DNA from 3 places in the Vibrio fortis genome. Region 3 is predicted to be linked to each of the others. Evidence: predicted binding sites of a transcription regulator. Region 3 holds the regulator's gene; each other region holds the start of a gene.

Region 1 (4,529 bases), 590 kb from region 3:
ATCCATACCGTTCTTAAAACAGTGATACAGGAACACCGCGTGAATCGCTTCGCGAACGTAGTTATTACCACGGAAAGAGAATGAAACGTTAGATACACCACCAGAAATCATCGCATATGGAAGATCACGCTTGATGTCTGCTACCGCTTCAATGAAATCAACCGCGTAGTTGTTATGTTCTTCAATACCTGTCGCAACCGCGAAGATGTTCGGGTCGAAGATAATATCTTCTGGTGGAAAGCCAACTTCATCGACCAAAATGTTGTAGGCGTTGGTACAAATTTCTAATTTGCGCTGACGCGTTTCTGCTTGGCCAACTTCATCAAATGCCATCACGATAACTGCGGCACCATAACGACGAATCAGCTTTGCTTGCTCAACAAACTTCTCTTTACCCTCTTTCAAGGAGATTGAGTTAACGATGCCTTTACCTTGAATACATTTAAGGCCGGCTTCGATGACTTCCCACTTAGAAGAGTCAACCATGATCGGCACTTTAGAAATCTCAGGTTCAGACGCACACAGATTTAAGAAGCGCACCATACACGCCTCAGCGTCTAGCATCCCTTCATCCATGTTGATATCAATAATTTGCGCACCGTTCTCTACTTGTTGGCGAGCAACCTCCAGAGCCTCATCATAAAGCTCTTCTTTAATTAGACGCTTAAATCGAGCAGAACCAGTAACGTTAGTACGCTCACCAACGTTGACGAATAACGTGTCTTTCTCGATAGTAAGTGGCTCTAATCCAGATAAGCGACAAGAGACCGCTAGTTCAGGTAATGCACGCGGCTCAATCTTATCCACCACATTAGCCATCTGACGAATATGCTCGGGAGTCGTACCACAACAACCACCAATAAGGTTTAGGAATCCACTTTCCGCCCACTCTTTAACGTGAGTGGCCATATCTTCAGGAGAGAGGTCATATTGACCAAATGCGTTAGGGAGACCCGCATTAGGGTGAACTGAAACAAATGTTTCTGAAATGCGAGAAAGCTCATCGACATATGGGCGCAACTCGTCCGGTCCGAGCGCACAGTTCAAGCCAAAAGAGAGAGGACGAACGTGGCGCAGTGAGTTGTAAAAGGCTTCAGTAGTTTGACCTGAAAGCGTTCGACCTGATGCGTCAGTGATGGTACCTGAGATCATAACAGGCAGAGTAATACCTAACTCCTCGAATACGGTGTCAACTGCGAAAGCACAAGCCTTAGCGTTCAAAGTATCAAAGATGGTCTCAATAAGGATCAGATCAGAACCACCCTTGATCAGAGCACGAGTTGATTCGGAGTAAGCCTCTACTAACTCATCAAAACTGACATTTCGGTAGCCCGGATCATTTACATCAGGGGAGATAGAACAAGTACGGTTAGTTGGACCAAGAACACCAGCCACATAACGAGGCTTATCAGGAGTCTTCGCTGTCCACTCATCAGCGGCTTCTCGCGCTAGCTTGGCTGCAGCGAAGTTAATCTCTTCGCTGAGGCTCTCCATATCATAGTCAGCCATTGCAATGGTGGTTGCGTTAAAGGTATTGGTTTCAAGGATGTCTGCGCCAGCGTCTAAATAAGCTGAATGTATGTCCTTAATAAGCTGAGGTTGAGTAAGCACCAAAAGGTCGTTATTGCCCTTGAGATCACTATGCCAATCAGCAAAGCGCTCTCCTCGATAGTCTTGCTCTTCCAGTTTGTAGTTCTGGATCATGGTGCCCATACCACCATCGATCAATAGAATTCGTTGCTTTAATTGAGCTTCGATCTGTTGCTTTACATTACTTCCCACAGTACAGCCTCATTCCTTTAGTTATCACTCCATCCTATCACACATTAAAAAGGAGTCTAGACGTCTAAAACGGGAAATTGATAACTTATCTATGACAAAAAAGCGTTTGCTATTTGAGCTATAGAGGACGAAAATTCATATTCATATTTTGTTACATATCGGAAATCCAATGTCGGTCTACTATACCCTCTGCTTTTTATCTGCAGCAGCTATGTTGATAGCGTTTGTAAACAGCAAGATAGGAAAGATGCAAACCACAATCGCCATTACTGCTGGCTCGATGATGCTCTCACTTATTATCTTGATTGCCGGTCAAAACGATTGGTTTCAGCTGTCTGAAATCGCGTCAGACACAGTAGCGAGTATCAACTTTGAAGATTTTCTACTCAAAGGGATTCTAGGCTTCTTATTATTCGCAGGTGGACTAGGGATTAAATTGCCCAACTTAAAAGATCAGAAGTGGGAAATCACAGTGCTCGCATTGGGCGCGACTCTGTTCTCGACTTTCTTCATTGGATTTGTGCTATATGGATTCTGCCAAGTAATCGGCATTCAGTTTGATCTTATCTACTGCTTACTGTTTGGTTCTCTTATCTCTCCAACTGACCCAATTGCTGTATTGGCGATCGTTAAGAAACTCGACGCTCCAAAACGTATCTCGACCCAGATTGAGGGTGAATCACTCTTCAATGACGGCTTCGGTCTGGTTATCTTTGTCACTTTATTTACTATCGCGTTTGGTACCGAAGCTCCGACAGTAGGCAGCGTAACGATGCTATTTATCCAAGAAGCACTTGGCGGGATTGTTTATGGCTTTGCATTAGGTCTTCTATTCCATTACTTAATCAGTAACACTGACGACCACTCAATGGAGCTATTACTGACCATTGGCATCCCAACTGCGGGTTACGCATTTGCAGAGGTTCTTCATGTATCAGGTCCATTAGCTATGGTGGTATCAGGTATCATGATTGGTAACTGGACTCGCTTTATCGGTTTCTCGAAAGAGAGTGAAGATCATTTAGACCACTTCTGGGAGCTAGTCGATGAGTTTCTAAATGGCGTGCTATTCCTACTAATCGGTATGTCGATGCTACTTTTCGAATTCCACGAAGAAGACTGGATCTTAATGGCTTTCTCAGTACCGTTAGTACTAGTTGCTCGTTACCTGAGTGTATTCCTGTCATACATTGGCTTTAAACGTTTTAGAAGCTATAACCCATGGTCAGTTAAAATCCTTACGTGGGGAGGATTACGTGGCGGCTTGGCTCTCGCGATGGCACTATCTATTCCTTCGGGTATCTGGGTAATTGAAGATAAGCTAATCGATGTGAAAGAGATCATCCTAGTTATGACCTATTCTGTCGTTGTATTCTCTATCTTAATCCAAGGCTCAACAATCACACCTATGATTGAGAAAGCCAAGCTGGCAGAAAAAGAGCTAAACGAATAACCTCCTTCCTTATACAGAGGCTGCTTCTTAAGTAGCCTCTATCCTATCTCCCAAGCCATCTACTAACCATCATTACTCTTCGCATCAACACATCTTAGCACCTACCGAAAGCCTCACGTTTTTGAGATAGACAGCCTTATCTCAATAGATCAGGTACCAACGAGTTAGAACCAATCTAGGATTGAGTAGTATTTGACCTCAATAACACCAGAGCCCACCATTCCACAGAACTCTAAAACTGGAGAGTCAAGTCATCTTGCTATCTCAACACTGCTTCGTAGACACAACACCTAGCATACCTACCGAGGGTTCAGTGTATAGCAGAGTTGAGAATATCTAACTCCCAACACAAGCTTTAGAAAGTACAAATACGTTAGTGTTTCAACTAGAGCCTTCAATATGGCAATACTAGATTGCGCCGACACTTCAAAGACTCGATCGAACAAGCGTGCGAAGGATATACCTAGTTCTTTCAACACAGTTCTAGCTTTAGTATTGGCAGGAAGATTAGGCTAGTGTCTCAGATGTTCGACTGGGTTGGCGCAGTTGCGCTCAGTACATGCTATTTTTGTAATCGAAGAATCAGCTATTCTGTGAATGGTATGGTTGCAGTGTCAGAAAGCTAAAGGCTCTGACGTAAGTCAGAGCCTTTAAATGTAGTAGGGGTGGAAGATTCGACCGGGCGGGCGTTGCAGGGTGACGCCTAGTAATCCCAACATTGCTTCACAGAAACAACAAGCGTAAAAAAGCCCCAGCATTTCTGCTGAGGCTTCATATATGGCAGGGGTGGAGAGATTCGAACTCCCAACACGCGGATTTGGAATCCGCTGCTCTGCCAATTGGAGCTACACCCCTAAAATTTCAATACTGTAGATTCGAAAAAACCTCGCACTAGGCGAGGCTCTCGAATAAGTGGCGGAGTGGACGGGACTCGAACCCGCGACCCCCGGCGTGACAGGCCGGTATTCTAACCAACTGAACTACCACTCCGCAGTGGCTTACTTGCTTTAAGCAAGTGTCCATAATTTAAAGCCTGGCGATGTCCTACTCTCACATGGGGAAGCCCCACACTACCATCGGCGCTATTGCGTTTCACTTCTGAGTTCGGCATGGAATCAGGTGGGTCCACAACGCTATGGTCGCCAAGCAAATTCTTAAAATCTGGAAAGCTGTTATTCTCTAAACTCATTCAAGTGCTTATATCTTATGAGTCCATCAAAACCCCTTGGGTGTTGTATGGTTAAGCCTCACGGGCAATTAGTACAGGTTAGCTCAACGCCTCACAGCGCTTACA
Region 2 (4,529 bases), 1.5 Mb from region 3:
GTTCAAGTGACCAAGACCAACAACGTCAATTAGAGATGATGGCGCAACACCGAGCAGGTGTTCTATCAGCGGGACTACCGATCGAATACGGCCCGTTGAAAGTCATGCGTGTCTTGGCAAAGAACACCGTGATTGAAATCATGATGATCTACAACCAAGATGCTCAAGGTGCAAAGCCACTCAATCAAGTATTGAAAACCAGCGTTAATAGCTACTGTACCAACTCTGAAGTACGTGCCAACTTAGACATGGGCTTGGCATACAACATCAAGATACGTAATACTCGTGGTCAATTGATGGTTGAGCAGCTCATAAGCAAGCAGACCTGCGAAAGCGGCAGCTAGTTCGAGATTCGAGCAAGATGAAAAGCAAAAGCCTCGCGAGTGCGAGGCTTTTTTATGCCAGTAAGGCATTAGATACAAAGCCTTACTCAAGCTTTACTTATCTTACACTCCCTCAGCTTCCCACTCTTTACGCAGTGTTTTGGTTGCCGAGACAAGGTTGGCTAGTGCTGCTTCGGTTTCTGACCAATTGCGTGTTTTAAGGCCGCAGTCAGGGTTCGCCCAAAGACGCTCTGCCGAGATCTTTTCTGCTGCTTTCTTAAGAAGTCCTACAATCCACTCTTCTGATGGAATGTTTGGCGAGTGAATATCATACACACCCGGTCCAATCTCATTTGGATAGTTAAACTCTTCGAACGCTTTGAGCAACTCCATATTCGAGCGAGAGGTTTCAATCGTAATCACGTCTGCATCAAGTGCCGCAACAGATTCAATGATCTCGTTAAACTCGCTGTAACACATGTGGGTGTGGATTTGCGTTTCAGGCTTGGCACTTGCGGCAGCAACTTTAAACGCATCAACCGCCCATTCTAAGTACTCTGCATGAGCTGCTTTCTTTAAAGGTAATCCTTCTCGAATCGCAGGTTCATCGATCTGAATAATATTGATGCCTGCATCTTGCAAATCTGAAACCTCGTCACGCAGCGCGAAAGCTAATTGGTTAGCTATCTCTTTGCGAGAGATGTCTTCACGTGGGAACGTCCAACACAAAATCGTTACCGGCCCTGTTAACATGCCTTTCATCTGTTTTGAGGTAAGTGACTGTGCGTAGGTCGACCACTCAACGGTTACTGGTTTTTCTCGCTCAATATCCGCAACCACAATGGCAGGTTTTACGCAGCGAGAACCGTAGCTTTGCACCCAACCGAACTTGGTGGTTTGAAAACCCGCTAAGTTCTCAGCGAAGTATTCAACCATGTCATTACGTTCGGCTTCTCCGTGCACCAGCACATCAAGATCGAGCGCTTCTTGACGTTTTACAGCGTCGGCAATGTGCCCTTTCAATGCTTGTTTGTACTCACTCTCATTAAGTTTCCCTGCGCGATAAGCACTGCGTTGTACACGAATCTCACCCGTTTGAGGGAACGACCCAATCGTCGTTGTTGGTAGTAATGGCAAACCTAACACCTCAGACTGGTGAGCAGCGCGCTCGGCATAAGGCGCGCTTCGTTCCCCTATCGCTTTCGTCAGCGTTTTCAATCGTGCTTGAACATGTGGCTTGTTCACATGGGTCGCTTGTTTGCGAGCCTCAATCGGTTGACTATAAGTTTCACACGCTAAGATAGCGTTATCGTCCCCATCTAGCGCAGCTCCCAACAGGCTTACTTCCGTGACTTTTTGCTTAGCAAAGGCGAACCAGCTCTTCACTTCTTCTGTTAGTGTTTCTTCAAGATCCAAGTCCACAGGACTGTGTAACAGTGAACAAGAGCTCGCGACCCACAGCCTTTCTCCTAACGCCTCTTTTACAGGTTGCAGCAATGCAAGTTGTGTCGCTAAATCCGCTCGCCATACGTTGCGCCCATTGATAACACCTGCAGACAGTACCCAGTCTTGAGGGAGCTTTTCGACAACCTCATTCAACTGCTGTGGAGCCGCTGCTAAATCAATGTGTAAGCCGTTAACTGGAAGTTCGATGATCTTATTAAGTGTTTCATTCACTGAATCAAAGTAAGTCGTTAAGAGGATCTTTACATCTCCCTGAATGACTTGATACGCAAGTTTGAATGAATCTGCCCACGGTTTTTCAAGCTCTAGCGATAAGATAGGCTCATCAACTTGCACCCACTCCACACCAAGCTTCGCCAATTTCACTAATATTCCCTGATACGCGGTTAACAAGCGAGGTAATAGGCTCAAACGGTCAAAACCTTCTTCTACCTCTTTGCCTAAGTAGAGGTATGACAGCGGCCCTAGCAGTACAGGTTTTACTTTGTGCCCCTCTTTTATCGCTTGATTCACTTCATCAAATAGTTGCGGCCAACTCACCTCAAATGAATCGTCTTTGCTGAATTCAGGCACGATGTAGTGGTAATTGGTGTTAAACCATTTGGTCATGTCTGACGCTGCCGCTCCGTCCTGATCGTGGTGGTGATTCGAGCCGCAGCAAGTGCTCTGAGATTGACCACGGCCTACACGGAAAAGCGTATCTAAATCTGGAAAGCCATTGTTGTGGCGTTTTGGTACATGCCCCAGTAGTAACGTAGTGGCAAGAACGTGATCGTACCAAGCAAAGTCCCCTGCAGTAACAAAGCTCAGATTAGCGTCGGATTGTGCTTGCCAGTTACGCTGACGCAGTTCGCTACCGACTGCTTTCAGTTCAGTTTGGTCGATTTCCCCACGCCAATACTTTTCTAATGCAAATTTGAGTTCTCGTTTTTCGCCGATACGTGGGTAGCCTAAAATATGAGTCGTTGTTGTCATGAGCCTATTCCTTAATCACTATTTTTAAATCCGGTCAGACGCTGATTAATTTCATTCAAAGGCGTCTGGATGGCTAAACTATCTCGCCAAACGCCTTTGTGAACAATCTCCAAATATTCAACTTGTTTATTAGAAAACCTCATGTTGGTGAATTCACATATGAGAAAACCGAAAACATTTAGACGTCCAGATGTTTACACATCCACAAAAACGACGTAGGGTAGTTATTAAGAAATATTAAACATCAGCTTAGGAACTATGAGGATCACTCATGATAGAGCTCAAACACCTGCGAACACTGACCACATTGCGTGATAGTGGATCTTTAACAGCGACGGCGACATCACTACACCTGACGCAGTCTGCGTTATCGCACCAACTAAAGGATCTCGAGGCTCGTGTGGGTGGGCAACTGTTTTTGCGTAAAACTCGCCCAGTGAAGTTCACGTCAGAGGGTGAAATCCTGCTCAGATTGGCGGATGAAGTGTTGCCTAAACTGGCCAAAGCAGAGAACGAATTAGCCAGTCTCAAAGAGGATGTGAACGGCCGACTTCATATGGCGATAGAGTGCCACTCCTGTTTTCAATGGTTGATGCCTGCTCTCAAGGAGTATCAGGTCACTTGGCCAAGCGTGACCCTCGATTTCTCATCTGGCTTTGGCTTTGAGCCTTTACCGGCACTGATGGCAGGAGAGCTGGATCTCGTGATCACTTCGGACATCCAGCCTCGATCGGAAGTTCATTACGAACCACTGTTTGACTTCGAGATGCGACTGATCACGGCAATTAACTCGCCTCTTGCAGAAAAAGAAGCAATCCAGCCGGAAGATTTGTTCGATCTGACCATGCTCTCTTATCCTGTTCAGAAACAGCGCCTCGATGTAGTGAAACACTTCCTTCAACCTGCTGGCATCGAGCCTAAAAAATGGAAGCAAGCTGATAACACATTGATGTTAGTACAAATGGTATCTGCAGGTTTGGGCGTAGCAGCTCTGCCCAACTGGGCAATCAGTGAGTTTTCAAGACAAGGCTTGATTGCTAGCAAGCCGCTAGGGAAAGGTTTATCTCGTCGACTGTTTGCAGCTGTAAGGAACTCGGATAAAGATAAGCGCTATTTACAAGCTTTCTTCAGTACCGCAAGACAGCAGAGTAAAAGTCATCTCGATGGAATCAAGGTTGTCTAGCAGTAGCAACCCTATTTTAAAGATGCACCAGATTTAGAAGTGCCAAAAACAACAAAGCCACAGACTGTTAATCTGTGGCTTTAACTGTGATATTTAAATCCTTTAAGCTTCTGCTAAACAGCTATCGGGCATAGGATTTGAATTGATTGGTCAATGGATCGTACTGGTAACCGAGCATATCTAGTTTGCCCACCACACTTTCGATATCCATTTCATACATGCTGACAAGCTCTTCAAAACTATCACACTCAAGACGCAACTTTTCGTTGACGATTCCCAATAGAATAATGCTATCTAGGCTTTTGACGTTGCTTAAATCCATCTCGTACTCCTTACGAACACATCGACTGATTTAAGTTTAGAACGACAATGGTAAGCCCGCTTACTAATAGATCACATTTCTCGCTCAATCACAGCACAATTCGCAGCTTTCTGAAATTCCCAAATTGCTATAGTGTCTAAATAGCGATGGCGCCTAAATAGCGATGGCGCCTAAATAGCTATAGCGCCCAAATTGGCTCTAAGCCAACAACAGAAGCAATCAGCATTAGCAAAGCAACCGCAAGCTGGATTTTTTCAGGCGT
Region 3 (4,529 bases):
CGCTGTAGGGTTACGGTTAACTGCTCTGCAACCTCGCCCTCTAGGAGTTCTGAAACTAACTCCAACTGGAACTGACGCAGAGATTGCAGGCACTCATGAGCCAAGCGCCCATCTTTATCTAGCGCCTCTAAAAATTCGATCAATCGATTAGTGGTTTTGCCTGCCGCAGACACCACCACCAAATCAGTCTCGCTAGAGTACTCTTTAAGAATATTCACGACACGCTGATAGCACTCAGGGTTTGCCAAACTGCTACCACCAAATTTATGCAATTGGCGAAAGTTAGCCATTACTTACGCTCCCCGTTATCAATGAACTGCTGCGCTTTTGCGAAGGCTTGCTCAAGATCAGCAATCAGGTCTTCTGCATCTTCTAGACCCACCGACAGTCTCAGAAGTTGATGAGACACACCAGCTTCCGCTAGGGCTTCTTCACCCATTGCACGGTGTGTCATTGACGCAGGGTGACAAATCAAGCTCTCAACACCGCCCAGAGATTCAGCCAGTGAGAATAGCTCCAACTCCCCAACAAAGTGCTTAAGCGCCTCAAAAGAGCCTGCAAATTCAAAACTCAGCATAGACCCAAAACCAGATTGCTGCTTCTTAGCAATCTCATGACCTGGGTGTTCTGGAAGGCTTGGGTGATAAATGGTATCGACCAAAGGCTGTTTCTGCAGCGCCGTTAGAATTTCACGAGAGCTCTCTTCATGAACACGCATACGTGCACCCAGGGTACGGATACCGCGCAGTGTCATATAGCTATCAAATGGTGTCCCCGTTGCACCAATACAGTTGCCCCACCAAGCCAGCTCTTCGGCATGCTCTTCAGTTTTCGTAATCACTACGCCGCCAATCACATCTGAGTGACCATTGATGTATTTGGTGGTTGAGTGGATAACAAAGTCCGCACCAAGCTCTAGAGGCTTTTGGAACACCGGAGTCAAAAAGGTGTTATCCACCGCCACCAACGCACCCACCTCTTTTGCCTTGCGACAAGTCTCAGCAATATCAACTACGCGAACGAGTGGGTTTGATGGTGTTTCCAACAAGATCAACTTTGGTTTCAGTGCGATCGCAGCATCGAATGCCGCTTGATCCGATTGATCAACAAACAGCACCTTAAAATCACCCTTTTGTGAACGCGTATTGAAAAGACGGTAAGTACCACCGTAGCAGTCGTGTGGCGCCACGATCAGATCGTCACTACCAAGAAACGCCGAGACCCATAGATTAAGTGCTGACGTACCACAGTTAGTCACCACTGCTCCCTTGCCTGATTCCAATTCAAACAGAGCTGTCTCTAGCAAGCCTCGGTTTGGGTTGCCTGAACGAGTGTAATCATACTTAGGAACTTCACCAAAAGCGGGAAAACCGTAGTTGGTCGACAGATAAATGGGTGGAACAACGGCATGATGTTGAGTGTCTGACTCGATACCAGTACGTACGGCGATGGTTGCTGGTTTCCGGCTGCTCATAGGTGTTTCCTTACAGGTTTTGGCGTCTGAGAATCACAGCGGCTTGTCGGGGTTTTGCGGCTGTGTTAGATATATGTTATTCACTTTACTTTCATAAGAATGAGACGTCAACACTTCTAGACGTCTATATGTCTTTGCTTATGGCGGTAAATCCCGCTAAAATCACCCCTATTAATTTAATCTAACAACTAAAGTGATGAAGGTACGCAATGGCCGACTGGAATGGTGAATACATAAGCCCATATGCTGAGCATGGAAAGAAAAGCGAACAAGTAAAGAAAATTACAGTTTCTATCCCTCTAAAAGTGTTGAAGGTTCTAACTGACGAGCGTACTCGCCGCCAGATTAACAACCTACGCCATGCAACAAACAGTGAGCTACTATGTGAAGCCTTTCTGCATGCATATACTGGCCAGCCTCTACCAACAGATGAAGACCTGCGTAAAGATCGCCCAGACGACATCCCTGCTGAAGTGAAAAAGCTGATGACAGAGATGGGCATCGAGTTCGAAGCATTTGACGAAGAATAATCATAACTCAGTCACTACCTTCAATTTTGATTCGCTTTAGCTGAGCCATATCTATTGCCTGATTCATTTAACCTGAACAATAGGCACAAAAAAACCGACTCCAATGAGTCGGTTTTTTATTATTCTCTTCGCTCAACTACACGACGATTACGCCATCCAGTCTCTATGCCATATAGTTTGCAGGCATCTCGATACGAGCCACACCTGATTCAACCGCTGCTTGAGCAACCGCTTTAGCAACGCGAGGCAATAGACGTGGATCCATCGGCTTAGGAATGATGTATCCTTTACCAAACTCAAGTGAATCAGCACCTGCTGCTTTTAGTACGTCTGCAGGTACTTCTTCTTTCGCAAGTTCACGAATCGCTTCAACCGCTGCTAACTTCATTGCGTCGTTGATTTCGCTTGCACGCACATCAAGAGCACCGCGGAAGATGAATGGGAAGCAAAGAACGTTGTTTACCTGGTTCGGGTAATCACTACGACCAGTACCCATGATAAGGTCGCTACGTACTTCGTGCGCAAGCTCTGGCTTGATCTCTGGATCTGGGTTAGAACATGCGAATACGATTGGCTTATCAGCCATTAGCTTCAGCGCTTCTGCTGGCAATAGGTTAGGACCAGATACACCTAGGAATAGGTCTGCGCCATCAATAACATCTTCTAGAGTACGCTTATCAGTGTTGTTCGCAAACAGCTGCTTGTATTCGTTCAGGTCATCACGACGAGTGTGGATAACACCTTTACGGTCTAGCATGTAGATCTTCTCGCGCTGTGCGCCACATTTGATCAACAGTTCCATACACGCAACCGCTGCTGCACCCGCACCCAAACAAACAATCTTACACTCTTCTAGCTTCTTACCTTGAAGCTCAATCGCGTTCAGCATACCCGCAGCCGTTACGATCGCAGTGCCGTGTTGGTCATCGTGGAATACTGGAACATCACAACGCTCGATTAGGCGACGTTCAATCTCAAAACAGTCAGGTGCTTTGATGTCTTCTAGGTTGATACCACCGAATGTATCAGCAATGTTCGCTACCGTATCAACGAACTCATCGATTGTGCGGTGTTTTACTTCAATATCGATAGAATCTAAACCTGCAAAACGCTTAAACAGCAGCGCTTTACCTTCCATTACAGGTTTAGAAGCAATAGGACCTAAGTTACCTAGGCCAAGAATCGCTGTACCGTTAGAGATAACTGCAACCATGTTGCCTTTACCAGTGTACTTATAAACGTTATCAACGTTCTGTGCGATTTCACGAACTGGCTCAGCCACACCTGGGCTGTAAGCGAGGGCCAGATCTTCTGCAGAATTTGCAGACTTTGTCAGTTCAACGGCAATTTTGCCAGGAATTGGGAACTCATGATAATCAAGAGCTTGCTGACGGAATTGTTCTTGAGGTGATAGTTCTTCAGATTGAGCTTGGAGAGTGTCATCAGACATGGGTGTAGGTTTCCTAGAATATTATTATTTGGGGGAATCTATTTTATATTAATGGATGTACTTCAAAGTTCCTAGGTGGTAAAGCCCCCTGTCTCATTAAAAAACGAGAATTCACTACTAATAAGACCAGTGCCCAGTTGAAATTACTAAACACCAGAAAACAAAAAAGGACACCGAAGTGTCCTTTTTCATGTCTACTAAGCGAGAATTACTTCTTGCTAGATAGAGCACCGAAACGCTTGTTGAAGCGATCAACACGGCCGCCTGTATCAACGATACGTTGCTTACCAGTGTAGAACGGGTGACATTTGTCACATACGTCTAGGTGGATAGAATCTTTGTCTAGAGTTGAGTTGAATTCGAACTCGTTGCCGCAAGAGCAAGTAGCTTTAACAGCTTTGTATTCTGGGTGGATACCAACTTTCATGGGAAAACCTCAATTAGGCCGTGTCGCCATCCGATTCTAAGCCGGACACCACACGTTGTTAAAAAATAAATTAAAGACACCGCGTCCCACAAAAATGTGATGAAGCCATACCTTTAAGGCGCCGTATAGTAATGAATCTATGAGGCAGGATCAACCAGTTTGGATGATTTTTTCGCCACTATTGCATGATTTCTTCTTTTATTGCCTTTTTATGCTTTGCATACGCATCTCGATAACTTGCATCACTAAACTGCTTCTCGAATTTAACGTCCTTATCCTTTAGACTGTTTGCCCTGCACTTTCTAGAATTAACAAGCGAATCTATGCGTCCAACGATAGCCCGAGTGGCTCTGCCAGTCCCTTTAGATAGACAATTTGACTATAAGATTCCGAGTCACTTGTTTCCTATCATTGGCGGACGCGTATCCGTTCCTTTTGGTCGCCAAACTCTGACAGGTATCGTCACCGCACTGGTCAATGAGTCCGAGTTTGAATTCGATAAGCTTAAACCCATTAAAGCCCTGCTCGATAATCAGCCTGTCTGGCCAGACTCAGTCTACTCCTTGTTGGTGTGGTGCAGTCAGTTCTATCAATATCCCTTAGGCGAAACCTTTGCGAACGCACTGCCAAGTGCGCTGCGTAAAGGCA

What was found. Region 3 encodes MetJ, which represses methionine synthesis genes. Its sites were predicted from a motif close to TTAGACNTNTANANGTCTAA; they were not measured.
Region 1: a site for MetJ is predicted at 1,831-1,850, ahead of metH (methionine synthase). Genes of this name have one in related genera too.
Region 2: a site for MetJ is predicted at 2,941-2,960, ahead of metE (5-methyltetrahydropteroyltriglutamate--homocysteine S-methyltransferase). Genes of this name have one in related genera too.

Annotation. Positions count from the first base shown of each region.
Region 1 covers NZ_AP025487.1:327,030-331,558, reverse strand. The annotation lists gene metH (methionine synthase) at 1-1,782, opposite strand, end outside; gene OCV50_RS01555 (cation:proton antiporter) at 1,952-3,235, shown strand; tRNA gene OCV50_RS01550 (tRNA-Trp) at 4,014-4,090, opposite strand; tRNA gene OCV50_RS01545 (tRNA-Asp) at 4,149-4,225, opposite strand; rRNA gene rrf (5S ribosomal RNA) at 4,267-4,382, opposite strand; rRNA gene OCV50_RS01535 (23S ribosomal RNA) at 4,472-4,529, opposite strand, start outside.
Region 2 covers NZ_AP025487.1:1,212,123-1,216,651, reverse strand. The annotation lists gene OCV50_RS05515 (GspS/AspS pilotin family protein) at 1-344, shown strand, start outside; gene metE (5-methyltetrahydropteroyltriglutamate--homocysteine S-methyltransferase) at 447-2,762, opposite strand; gene OCV50_RS05505 (LysR substrate-binding domain-containing protein) at 3,034-3,945, shown strand; gene OCV50_RS05500 (DUF4250 domain-containing protein) at 4,067-4,267, opposite strand; gene OCV50_RS05495 (hypothetical protein) at 4,446-4,529, opposite strand, start outside.
Region 3 covers NZ_AP025487.1:2,994,460-2,998,988, forward strand. The annotation lists gene OCV50_RS13310 (bifunctional aspartate kinase/homoserine dehydrogenase II) at 1-290, opposite strand, end outside; gene OCV50_RS13315 (O-succinylhomoserine (thiol)-lyase) at 290-1,474, opposite strand; gene metJ (met regulon transcriptional regulator MetJ) at 1,684-2,004, shown strand; gene OCV50_RS13325 (malic enzyme-like NAD(P)-binding protein) at 2,168-3,454, opposite strand; gene rpmE (50S ribosomal protein L31) at 3,663-3,881, opposite strand; gene priA (primosomal protein N') at 4,205-4,529, shown strand, end outside.